4 regions of the Vibrio sp. C8 genome follow, and region 3 is predicted to be linked to each of the others. Evidence: predicted binding sites of a transcription regulator. Region 3 holds the regulator's gene; each other region holds the start of a gene.
What was found. The regulator CRP, encoded in region 3, controls carbon source genes, mostly activating them, when cyclic AMP is high. The targets are predictions, from matches to a motif close to TGTGANNNNNNTCACA.

Region 1 (3,190 bases), on a different contig from region 3:
TGTTTAGCGAACTTAGCACTGATTCGTCAGCATCCAGAGATCCGAGAAAAGCTGGTTGCACTGTTTTCGATTGAACGTGAATATGAACAGAGCACCGATGTCGATACGCAGTTATACGAAGGTTTCTTCTCTCCGGCGGACAAAGCGTCGATGGAGATTATACGCAGTACACCACCAGAAAATTTGGCAGCACTGGACATCACTTTTGCCGACAAAAGAATCGAGCCTTTATTATTCCGTTATCGTGCCCGTCACTTCCCATGGACACTGGATGAAAATGAACAGCGCCGCTGGGCGAATCACTGTCGTGATTTTTATGAGTCGCGAATTGAAGATTACATGCTCAATTTAGAAAACTTAGTTCATGAGCATGAGAGTGACGAAAAGAAAATCGCTATTTTAAAATCTGTCTATCAATACGTCTCAAAACTCGTTTCCTAGGGGCTATGTCCCTAGGTTTATCTATACATATAAATGGCAACAACGTTTCATGGCTCAAACCGCACTTAAATACCTAGTCTCAATGGGAATGATATTTCTCTGCTTGCTGGCAGGTAATAATCTTCAAACTTGGTTAGGCATTTCTATTCCTGGCAGTATTATTGGCATGCTGATCCTGTTTGGCCTCATGTCGAGCGGACTCTTACCGTCATCTTGGGTGAAGCCAAGTGCAAGCTTATTCATTCGCTATATGGTTCTACTTTTCATCCCGACCAGTGTCGGTCTTATGGTGCATTTCGACATACTAATAAACAACATTTGGTCTATCTTAGCCAGTGCCATCGGTGGTACTACATTAGTGCTTGTGATCCTAGCCTTCTCACTTGATCGCATTTTGAAAAAAGGAGGCAAATGATGTGGTTGCTAGTCACTATCGCGGTGTTCTTTGTTTCTAGATGGATCGCTCGCAAGCTAAATTCACCGTTTGCCAACCCACTGTTGATTAGCATAGGTCTAATCATCCCTGCTCTGATGTTGCTGAAAATCCCTTATGAGACTTACGAGCGAGACAACCTATGGGTGAACTACATGCTTCAACCCGCCGTCGTTGCCTTAGCTTACCCTTTGTATGAACAACTTCCTCAGATTCGTGCAAACTGGAAAATCATCATGCTTGCCTGTGGTGTCGGAAGCGTACTTTCTATGCTGACGACTGGGATCATTGCCGCATCAATGAATGTTGATATCGCTTTAATTGCAGCACTCATGGGTAAATCTGTCACCACACCGATAGCGATGGAAGTGGCAAATAATTTAGGTGGAGAGCCAGCAATTGCAGCCATAATGGTATTGCTGGTTGGCGTTTTTGGCGCCATTGTGGCGTACCCAATTTATAACATGCTGAATATCACACATCCCATTGCTCGAGGCTTAACTATGGGTAATGTCTCCCACGCCCTCGGCACAGCGACTTGTGCGGAAAAAGATCAGAAAGATGCGGCTTTTAGTTCACTCGCTCTGGTCGTTTGCGGTGTCATAACCTCTGTTCTTGCCCCGAGTTTATTTGCTTTTGTCCTTTGGTTTGTTCACTAACTCTTTGACATATCTATTTAATTAGGCTCAGACAGCATTTGCTGTAGATTCTGAGCCTTATTCCTATCTATCAACCTCATATGTGTGACATCACTCTAATTATGTAAACATGTAATACGTTGCATTTGATAATGAGATTTTGATCGCAGTAAATCTAGTATATTCCCCTAAACTAAAGCTCAATGTATTAATTAGGAATATCTATGAAAGGCCGTATTGAACAGGCATTAGCAGACATGCAACGACCGCTGGCGGAGTTTTTATCGCCAATCGTATTAGCTGATGAGTTTGACGCTACTCTATCTCCTGACCAATTTAAGCAACTACTTTCCGTTACAGGATTGAGTGACGCAGACCTTCGTATTGAATTACTGCCTCTTGCGGCAGCATATGCTTACGTACCTATTTCGAAATTTTATGTTGGAGCTCTAGCTCGTGGATTGTCTGGCCGCATTTATTTCGGCGGCAACATGGAATTCTCAAAAGTTCAGATGGGACAAACCATTCACGCAGAACAAGCAGCTATCAGTCATGCTTGGATGAAGGGTGAGGAAGGCATCAGTGATATCACTGTGAACTACAGTCCTTGCGGTCACTGTCGCCAGTTCATGAACGAGCTTACCACCTCGAAAAGCTTGATGATTCAGTTACCAAAACGTGATGCCAACTCTCTGCAATACTACTTGCCAGAATCTTTTGGCCCTGCCGACCTAGGTATCACTCAAGTACTGATGAACAAAAGCGACCACGGTTACAAATGCGAGGAATTAGATCCGCTGATGCAATCGGCCGTAGCAGCACTCAACAGCAGCTATGCCCCTTACTCTGAAAATTTAAGTGGTGTGGCATTGAAATCATCGTCCGGTAAAACTTATTTGGGCGCATATGCGGAAAACGCAGCGTTTAACCCAAGCCTGCCGCCACTGCAAGTCGCTTTGATTCAGATGAGAATGGCTGGCGATTCTTTCGACAACATCGAAGCGGCCACTCTGGCTGAGCTTGAGAAAGGCAGCGTGAGTCACTTTGTTGATACTCAAGCGACACTTGCGTCACTGAGTTCTTCTTTGCCACTAAGCTACATCGCACTTTAACAGTAGCTTAGTCATGTAAAAGCCAGACTCTTGTCTGGCTTTTTTGTTGTCAGAGACTTTTTCTATTAACCTACATCGCAAACTTGTCTAAAGCTTGTTGTTTATTCATAGGTTTGAAGAAGTAATAGCCCTGAATTTCATCTACGTTCCAGACATTGAGTTTACGAAGCTGAGAAGCGGTTTCAACCCCTTCAGCCACGGTTGTCATACCGAGTTCTTGGGACATATGAATAATATTACGAACTAATGATTTCGCTTTATCATTTGTCTCTAGACTATCAATATAAGATTTGTCTAATTTTATGATATCCAATGGGAAATTGCAGAGTGAGCTAAACGATGAATACCCTGTGCCAAAATCATCTAACGCAAGCTGAATCCCTAAAGATTTGACCGCTTCCATTCGCTCAACGATCTCATCTTCAGTACCTATCAGGATACTCTCCGTTAACTCCAGTACCAATTGTCCTGGTAACAGTTGGTATTTCTCTATCAGGTTGACCAAAGTTTCCACCAAACTCTTATGGTGGAAATGAGGTGTCGACAGATTCACGTGGATACTCAGC
Region 2 (3,190 bases), on a different contig from region 3:
CCAGCAAATAATGGGTGGCCATCACGAGGGGTTGATGTGAATTCTGGGTGGAACTGCGCTGCTACAAACCATGGGTGAGCAGGGTTCTCAATCACTTCAACCAATTTCTTGTCAGCAGATAAGCCTGAAACTTTTAGGCCAGCTTTTTCAATCTGCGGACGAAGATTATTGTTTACTTCATAACGGTGACGGTGACGTTCATGGATCGTCGCACTACCGTATAGTTGGTAAGCTTTAGTACCTTTTTCTAGGTGGCATAGCTGAGAACCTAGGCGCATTGTTCCGCCAAGATCAGAAGTCTCTGTACGCTCTTCAACTTTACCTTCACTATCTACCCATTCAGTAATCAAACCTACCACAGGGAACTTAGTGTTTTTGTTAAATTCTGTTGAATGTGCACCTTCCATACCAGCAACGTTACGAGCGTACTCGATAAGCGCTACTTGCATACCTAGACAGATACCTAGGTAAGGAACCTTGTTTTCACGTGCGTATTGAGCAGCCATAATCTTGCCTTCAATACCACGGTCACCAAAGCCACCAGGAACCAAAATTGCATCAAGACCTTGCAGAACTTCGAAACCACGAGTTTCTACGTCTTGAGAATCTACATATTTAATCGTTACATTCAAACGATTTTTTAGGCCAGCATGTTTTAGTGCTTCGTTTACTGATTTGTAAGCGTCTGGTAGTTCAATGTACTTACCAACCATACCGATAACAACGTCACCCGTTGGGTTCGCTTCTTCGTAAATAACTTGTTCCCATTCAGATAGATCAGCTTCAGGAGCATTGATACCAAAACGAGTACAAACTAAATCATCCAAGCCTTGCGACTTGATCAATTGAGGGATCTTGTAGATTGAATCTACGTCCTTCATTGAAATTACTGCTTTCTCAGAAACGTTACAGAAAAGTGCAATCTTCTTACGCTCGTTTGCTGGGATCATACGGTCGCTACGACATACTAGGATGTCAGGCTGAATACCGATAGATAGCAGTTCTTTTACAGAGTGTTGAGTTGGCTTAGTTTTCACTTCACCTGCCGCAGCAAGGTAAGGAACTAGAGTCAAATGCATGAACATTGCGTGTTCACGGCCGACTTCGATTGCCAACTGACGAATCGCTTCCATGAATGGTAGAGATTCGATATCACCAACAGTGCCACCAACCTCAACGATAGCCACATCGTGACCTTCGGAGCCCGCGATTACACGGTCTTTGATAGCGTTAGTGATATGCGGGATAACCTGAATGGTTGCACCTAGGTAATCGCCACGACGCTCTTTACGTAAAACATCAGCATAAACACGACCAGCAGTAAAGTTATTGCGCTTGGTCATCTTAGTACGAATGAAACGTTCGTAGTGACCAAGGTCAAGGTCTGTTTCAGCGCCATCTTCCGTGACAAACACTTCACCGTGTTGAGTAGGGCTCATTGTGCCTGGATCAACGTTGATGTAAGGGTCAAGCTTCATCATAGTCACTTTAAGACCACGAGCTTCTAAAATAGCCGCAAGCGATGCTGCTGCAATACCTTTACCTAGTGAGGATACAACCCCGCCAGTAACAAAAATATAATTTGTCGTCATGTTTAACCTGAAATTGGTTGAATGAGGGAAATGGATTTCTTCTGGACGGGACGAAACTATACCAGAACCCAATTACCGCCACAACGTGAAATCTATCACACTCAGTTTTTAATTTTTTGCTTCAAATCAAATAGCCTTATCGCAGAATGCAAACAAAGTAATTTAATTGAGTTAATTTTGTCTCAAAAGGTCGTATTCAGACCTTTATTCAAGACCTTTTTCCCTTCTTTTCACTCGCTCCCACATGCCATCTAGCTCTTGCAATGAAAAGTCCGTCAAGGTTTTATCCTGCTCTCTCACTTGAGTTTCAACACCTTGAAAGCGCCTTACAAATTTACGATTAGCTTTGGCTAGAGCAACTTCAGGATCTTTTTTCAGGTGACGGACTAAATTCACCGTGGCAAACAGCAAATCACCCAGTTCCTCTTCAACTCTCGCTTCATCAACATCGACATTGATGGCTTCGGCAACCACTTCTTCAATTTCTTCATGCACTTTGTCTACAACTGGACCTAAAGTCTCCCAGTCGAAACCGTATTTTGCGCATTTTTTTTGAATCTTATTCGCTCTCGATAACGCTGGCAGCGATTGTGGTATAGAGTCTAGAATACTTTGCTCGCTTTTGCCTACTTGGGCTTTTTCAAGGGATTTTTCCTTTTCCCAATTGGCATTCAGTTCCGCTTCATCAGCAAATTGTGCATCCGAAAAAACATGAGGATGGCGGCGAGTCAGCTTTTCATTCACCGTCTCGACCACTTCACGAAAGTCGAACAAACCTTGTTCCCGAGCCATCTGACTATAGAAAATCACCTGAAACAGTAAGTCACCGAGCTCTTCTTTTAAATTGAGCCAATCTTGATTGTGAATGGCATCCACCACTTCATAGGTTTCTTCAATGGTGTATGGAACAACGCTTTCAAAAGTCTGCTTCTTATCCCAAGGACACCCTGTTTCCGGGTCACGCAATTTCGCCATAATGTCGACTAACTGCTCGATTGGATGACTCATATCTATTTCCTTAAAAATATCCACCAGCAAGCGGTGATTAGGGATAGAAAAGAAAAAGGTAAGTGGCGAACCACTTACCTTCAATTTCAATCTGATATATAGAATTAACCAAGACGTTTAACAAGCATGACGTCTTTAACTTGTTCTACTCGCTTAGACACGCGAGCCAGAATTTCGATGTTGTTAACCTCTAGTTCGAAATCCATGGTCACAATTTGGCGTTTGTAGTCACTACGACTCTTCATCGTAAGCACTTTTACCTTCTCGTTTGCCAGCAGACTAGTGATGTCTTTCAGCAAGCCTACACGCTCCATCGCTTCCACTCGTAAGGTCAGGATATAAGAACCCATAAATCCAGCGCCCCAAACGGTATCAATGATACGTTCAGGTGCGTGGTGACTCAGTTCTTCTAACTGTTCACAATCGCTTCTGTGTACCGAAATCCCCCGACCTTGAGTGATATAACCTTTGATTTCATCACCCGGAATCGGCTGACAACAACGCGCAAGGTGCGTCATCAGGTTATCGACTCCTTCAACCACTACCGCATCTTTTTGCGGACGATGAGGAGCTGACGATTTCGACTCGTC
Region 3 (3,190 bases):
CCAGCACCATTTATGGGGCCTCAAATCTCTAAAGCGGCGGCGGACTTCATTCTTAATGCCCAAGCCAACCTACAATCTTTAGGCGGTAACAGCCTTGTTGAAGCGCAAAGTAAAGGTGCTGCATTTGTATCTCCGGGTATTGTTGATGTTACTGCTATCGCAGAGCTTCCTGATGAAGAGTACTTCGGCCCACTACTGCAATTGGTGCGCTACCAAACTCTAGAGCAAGCGGTTGAGCTGGCTAACGATACTCGCTTTGGTCTCTCTGCTGGCTTAGTGACAACAGAAGATGCGGAGTGGGAATACTTTGTTGACCATATTCGTGCCGGTATCGTGAACCGTAACCGTCAGCTAACGGGTGCAAGTGGTGATGCTCCATTTGGTGGTCCAGGTGCTTCGGGTAACTTACGTCCAAGTGCATTCTACGCTGCGGACTACTGTGCATACCCAATGGCGTCGATGGAAGGTTCTGCAACCGAGCTTCCGGCGACACTAAGCCCAGGTGTTGAGCTATAACAAAGTTATTCAGGCTTCATCGAAAGGTGAAGCCTGTTTGTCTAAAACTGAAAATCAATAACGACTTAAACTCGATAAACAGTAGTAATCTGCTTTATGTAACCTCTTTTTCCAATCCAATACGTCGTGTTCATGAAGCCAAGGAGGCAATATGACACCAGAAGTTCTGTTTCAATCATTGTGGAATGATTACATCACTCGCCTTTGCCCTTCTGCAGATAAAGTTCATCGCCTGTTAGAAGAAGGTGAAGCGCTAATCAATGACCATATTGCTTTGCGCACATTTAATGTTGCGCCGCTAGGTTTGGCGACGTTAGCAAAACCTTTCTTAGCCCTCGGATACAAAGATTGTGGTGACTATGTTTTTGAAAGCAAAAAACTGGTTGCAAAACACTTTGAACATCCGGATCCTCTTCAGCCAAAAGTATTCATCAGTGAACTGAAAGTTGAAGAGTGTTCACCACAGCTACAAGAGATCGTTGCGAAGTTGGTTGAGCAAGTCGATGCAACTAAGCTCGAAGGTGATGCATTCCTTTATGGTGGTCGTTTGTGGGACATTAGCTTTGCTGATTACCAGTTGCTAGCAGAAGAGAGCGAGTACGCTTCTTGGTTAGCGGCCCATGGTTATGGAGCGAACCACTTTACGGTTAACGTAAACCAGCTCAAGGCATTTACAGAAGTAAAACAAGTGAATGACCATTTACGTGGCGCAGGTTTTACTATCAATGAATCGGGCGGTGAAGTGAAAGGAACACCAGAAGTACTGCTTGAGCAGTCTTCAACTATGGCAGATAAAGTTCCAGTAGTATTCAGTGATGGTACTGAAACGGTACCTGGTGGCTTCTACGAGTTTGCTAAGCGTTATCCAATGGCAAACGGAGAGCTATATACAGGCTTCGTAGCTGCATCTGCAGATAAGATTTTCGAGAGTACCGATAGTAAATCTCTTGCTTAGTAGAGAGAGATAACTTACCGAGCTTTATGCATTCGTTAATAGAGCCGCAAAAAGAAAAGCCACCAGAAGGTGGCTTTTGAATTTTGTGTAATAGCGTTAGCTATTAACGAGTTCCGTACACAACGATAGTCTTACCGTGAGCTGAAATTAGGTTCTGCTCTTCAAGCATCTTCAGAATACGACCTACTGTCTCACGAGAACAGCCAACGATTTGACCGATTTCTTGACGAGTAATCTTGATCTGCATGCCGTCTGGGTGAGTCATTGCGTCAGGCTGTTTCGCTAGGTTAAGAAGCGTTTGTGCAATGCGGCCTGTTACGTCTAGGAACGCAAGGTCACCAACTTTCTGGCTTGTTACTTGTAGACGACGAGCCATTTGACCAGAAAGACGCATTAAAATATCTGGGTTAACTTGGATAAGCTGGCGGAACTTCTTAAATGAAATCTCTGCAACTTCACATGGAGATTTAGCTCGAACCCATGCTGTACGCTCTTGACCTTCTTCAAACAAGCCAAGTTCACCGATGAAATCACCTTGGTTTAGGTAAGAAAGGATCATTTCCTTTCCTTCTTCATCTTTAATCAGTACCGCAACAGAACCTTTAACAATGTAGTACAAAGTTTCTGCTTTCTCGCCCGCGTGAATCAGCGTGCTTTTTGAAGGGTACTTATGAATGTGACAATGTGAAAGAAACCACTCTAATGTTGGGTCGGTTTGAGGTTTACCTAGAACCATAATATCTCACTTCCTCTGCAGGGTACGCTTGCTGCTATCCATATTATTTAGCAAAGCTTAAAATAGGTTTACTAGAATAAGAGGACTTTATGGTCGCTGCAAGCTATCTTGTGTTTCGGTTAAGAATAGTATCCTTTTTCAGCGACATTTTCTTGATTTTAATCGTGTCCATACCTTGATTTTTTACGCAAAAATGTGCACATGGTCACGGTATCGGAACTAAACGCATAAACCTTGTTTCGATTAGCCAATTTTCCCCGTTTCAATAAGTTGCTGTAGGATTGGTCTTACGATTAATTCCATAGCAAAACTCATTTTTCCTCCCGGAACCACAATGGTGTTATGGCGGGACATAAAAGAGCCATCGATCATTGCAAGTAGATATGGGAAGTCGACATTTTTAATGCCACGTAGGCGAATGACTACAAAACTTTCGTCCAGACTAGGGATGCCTTTGGCATTCAGTGGGTTGGATGTGTCTACAGTTGGAACTCGTTGAAAGTTAATATGCGTGCGTGAAAATTGTGGTGTGATGTAATTGAGATAGTCATCCATTGAGCGGACGATAGAATCCATCACGGCTTCGCGCGAGTGTCCCCGATCGCGAGTATCACGGACGTACTTTTGAATCCATTCAAGGTTAACAATAGGTACCATGCCAATCAGGAAATCGACATGCTGCGCCACATTAACCTCACCATCTACCACACCGCCATGTAACCCTTCATAGAAGAGTACGTCTGTACTGGTTGGAAGCTCTTGCCATGGAGTAAATGTTCCGGGCATTTGATTGTAGGGAACTGCCTCGTCAAAGGTATGCAGATAGCGTCGGATTTGGCCTGTACCTGCTTTTCCGTATTGACGGAAAAATTCGCTCAAAGCGCCAAAGTCGTTGGCTTCTGGACCGAAGTAGCTGATATGACGACCCTGCTCTCGGGCCTTGCGGATTTCAATATCCATTTCTGGACGAGTGAAACGGTGAA
Region 4 (3,190 bases), on a different contig from region 3:
CATTGTAGCCTTTCTCAGACCATGTAACTGCCCAAAGCCAGGCCAGCAAGCTACCCACCGGATCATAACTGACACATAAGCATTTACCTTTGTAAGCCGCTTTGTTTTCTGCTTCCAGAATCGATGAAAGCTTATTGATCATCAGAGATTGAAACAGACCTTTTTGCAAAGAGCGCAGAGGGCCTTTCACTCGCTCTAAAGCATCAATCACCGGAAACGCAAACTGGCTCTCAACAATATCCAAAGGATACTCTTTCATTACCGTAGCAATAATGTTCTCTGACTTGCCACGATTCAGTTGAGAGAGTGCAGTAAGTAACTGCTCACACTCTTCCAGTTGTACTCGCGTTTCCTGCTGTAACTCATCAGTAGGAACGCCGCCTTTCAGCAACTCGCTCACTTTTCCTATGGATACGCCTTTTGCCAGCCATCCTTGAATCTCTTTAATGCTATCGATATTTTCTTGGTTAAATAAACGATGGCCTTTTTCCGTTCTTTGCGGCTGAACCAAATTGTATCGGCGTTGCCAAGCTCTTAGTGTTACGGGCTTAACACCGGTTAATTCTGCTACTTCACGAATAGCGTATAGCTTTTGTTCATAAGCCATAGCGTAACTTTAACTCCTGTGGATATGGGTCCAGATAGCGTTGCTGCATCAGGTAAGAATCTGGATATAACGTCAAATAGTGCTTAATTAGGGTAATTGGCGCGAGCAGCGGCAACATACCCTTTCTATAATCATGAATAACTTCTGAGAGTTCTTTTTTCTGAGACTTATCAAGCGAACGTTTAAAGTAGCCCTGAAGGTGCATCAATACGTTAGTGTGATTCTTTCTGCTGGCTCTGATTTTCAAAGCTTGCATCAAACCTAAACGGTATAGCTCAATAAACTCGTCGGGCGCGTAGTTTGCCACATTTGCCACTAATCTTCCCAGCTCACGATAAGAGGTTGGGTGATGAGCCATTAACGTCAGCTTATAGCGAGAGTGGAATGCCACGACTTTGCCCGCGGTTGGCTCTTTACCCAGCGTCTGATAGAAATCATGCAGGCAGTAAACACGCGTTATAAAGTTTTCCTTTAACACCGCGTCATTGAGCCTTCCGTCTTCTTCCACCGGAAGCCAAGGCATTTTTTCCATCAACATTTGTGTGTAAAGCCCAACACCGCTCTTTTCTGCTTCGTGGGATTTGTACACTTTTACTTTTTCCATACCGCAAGAAGGCGACTTAGCACAGACGATGTAGCCGCACAAATGCATATCTTTTAGTTGATTTATTTTTTGCTCAGAATATTGCAGCAAACCTGCAGTATGGTCTTTGGTTGGATCTTTGGTTTCAACCAGAGAAATACGTTCATCATTGGAAATTAGGCGTATTGGTGGACGAGGCACAGGTAACCCCATCCCAACTTCTGGGCATACGGGAACAAACTCGAAATAGGGCGCAAGCTCTTTATTAACAAATTGACTGGCTTTATGCCCAGAATCAAACCGAACGTTCTGTCCAAGAACACAAGCACTAATGCCCAACAAAATAGGTGAATCAGCCATATCAGCGCCCTCTTCTCTCAAGTTGACAATAACAATTATACAAAAGAAAACTTTGTACAAGTTATAGCACATTTGAAACTAGTTATACAATTTTAAAATTCGTACAAATAAAGCCAACGTTTTCCTGTATCGATTGCTTTATCAGTTTCAACACATTTAGTTATCAACCCTCGTCCGACGCACCACTGTCGCGTTTTTTGTGACCAAAATCGCAAGAAACCCAGCTATTACTCACTAATATTGCCTCAACAGACAAATCCACAGTCAACAGAAATAGTAATTTGATATGCAATACTGTTTAATTGGCTGAACATTTTTGGAGAACAATTATGGCAACCCCACACATTAACGCACAACCTGGTGATTTCGCTGAAACAGTACTAATGCCTGGTGACCCGCTTCGTGCAAAATTCATTGCGGATACTTACCTTGAAGACGTGAAGCAAGTGTGTGACGTACGTAATATGTTCGGTTACACCGGCACATATAAAGGCAAAAAAGTTTCTGTAATGGGTCACGGTATGGGTATTCCATCATGCTGTATCTACGTTCACGAGCTGATTGCTGAATACGGTGTGAAAAACGTAATTCGTGTAGGTAGCTGTGGTGCTGTACGTGACGACGTTAAACTGATGGACGTGGTTATCGGTATGGGCGCATCTACTGACTCTAAAGTTAACCGTATCCGTTTCAGCAACCATGACTTCGCTGCAATCGCTGATTTCGATCTATTAGAAGCGGCTGTTGCTCAAGCTCGTGCTCAAAATGTTTCGGTTAAAGTTGGTAATATTTTCTCTGCAGACCTGTTCTACACTCCTGAGCCAGAAATTTTCGAGAAGATGAAGAAACTTGGCATTCTAGGTGTTGATATGGAAGCTGCAGGTATTTACGGTGTAGCAGCAGATTTGGGCGCTCGCGCTCTGACTATTCTGACCGTGTCTGACCATATTCTACGTGGTGAAAAACTCAGTGCAGAAGATCGTCAAAAATCTTTCCATGAAATGATGCAAGTAGCACTTGAAACAGCTATCACCATGTAATTCAAAATTTACTTTAGGGTTGCCGAGTAGCGCGCTTGGCACCCTTCCAAATTACCGAGGGGGAGATCGTGTCGACCGACCAATTACCTGCGGACGCTGATGGCTTGCAGCTCAACTTTTGTAAAACATTGGCGTGTGACAACTTTGGTTTGAGTGATGCAGAACGGTATGTTTTGCAGCGCGCAAATCCTAAGCGTCCAACGATGGTTTGTCGTGAGTGCGGTGCTTTCCCCCCCTTACTTAATAACAAAGAAGTCCTCAACGAACTAGTTCGTTTACGTCAGCTTCACAGTGACGGCTTACCTGCCTGTCGCAACCTAGAATGTGAAAACGCAGGGCTTTCAGTCCATACACACAAACACCTCTATCATGCCTTTGGCTACAGTGGCGATCGTCAACGCTATCGCTGCAAATCTTGTCACTCTACTTTTGTCGATAAATGGTCTGGTGCGAATAAAAAACTCTTGTTCCAAGAAACCTTATTCGGGTTACTTTTCATGGGTTATTCGGTACGAGAAATCTGCCGTAAACTTAGCATCAACCCGAAAACCTTTTACGATCATATTGAACATATCGCCAGTCGCTGTCGCAGAAAACTCG

Region 1: a site for CRP is predicted at 1,617-1,632, ahead of cdd (cytidine deaminase). Genes of this name have one in related genera too.
Region 2: a site for CRP is predicted at 1,677-1,692, ahead of ACRQQK_RS15755 (CTP synthase). Genes of this name have one in related genera too.
Region 4: a site for CRP is predicted at 1,749-1,764, ahead of deoD (purine-nucleoside phosphorylase). Genes of this name have one in related genera too.

The regions. Positions count from the first base shown of each region.
Region 1 covers NZ_JBPAOE010000008.1:88,167-91,356, forward strand. The annotation lists gene sbcB (exodeoxyribonuclease I) at 1-441, shown strand, start outside; gene ACRQQK_RS04980 (CidA/LrgA family protein) at 491-856, shown strand; gene ACRQQK_RS04985 (LrgB family protein) at 856-1,533, shown strand; gene cdd (cytidine deaminase) at 1,737-2,624, shown strand; gene ACRQQK_RS04995 (EAL domain-containing protein) at 2,695-3,190, opposite strand, start outside.
Region 2 covers NZ_JBPAOE010000044.1:41,884-45,073, reverse strand. The annotation lists gene ACRQQK_RS15755 (CTP synthase) at 1-1,592, opposite strand, end outside; gene mazG (nucleoside triphosphate pyrophosphohydrolase) at 1,797-2,600, opposite strand; gene relA (GTP diphosphokinase) at 2,705-3,190, opposite strand, start outside.
Region 3 covers NZ_JBPAOE010000033.1:111,361-114,550, reverse strand. The annotation lists gene astD (succinylglutamate-semialdehyde dehydrogenase) at 1-516, shown strand, start outside; gene ACRQQK_RS14805 (2-oxoadipate dioxygenase/decarboxylase family protein) at 668-1,471, shown strand; gene crp (cAMP-activated global transcriptional regulator CRP) at 1,575-2,207, opposite strand; gene ACRQQK_RS14795 (phosphoribulokinase) at 2,451-3,190, opposite strand, start outside.
Region 4 covers NZ_JBPAOE010000022.1:348,853-352,042, forward strand. The annotation lists gene ACRQQK_RS12910 (MerR family transcriptional regulator) at 1-607, opposite strand, end outside; gene ACRQQK_RS12915 (YbgA family protein) at 597-1,550, opposite strand; gene deoD (purine-nucleoside phosphorylase) at 1,880-2,590, shown strand; gene ACRQQK_RS12925 (transposase) at 2,659-3,190, shown strand, end outside.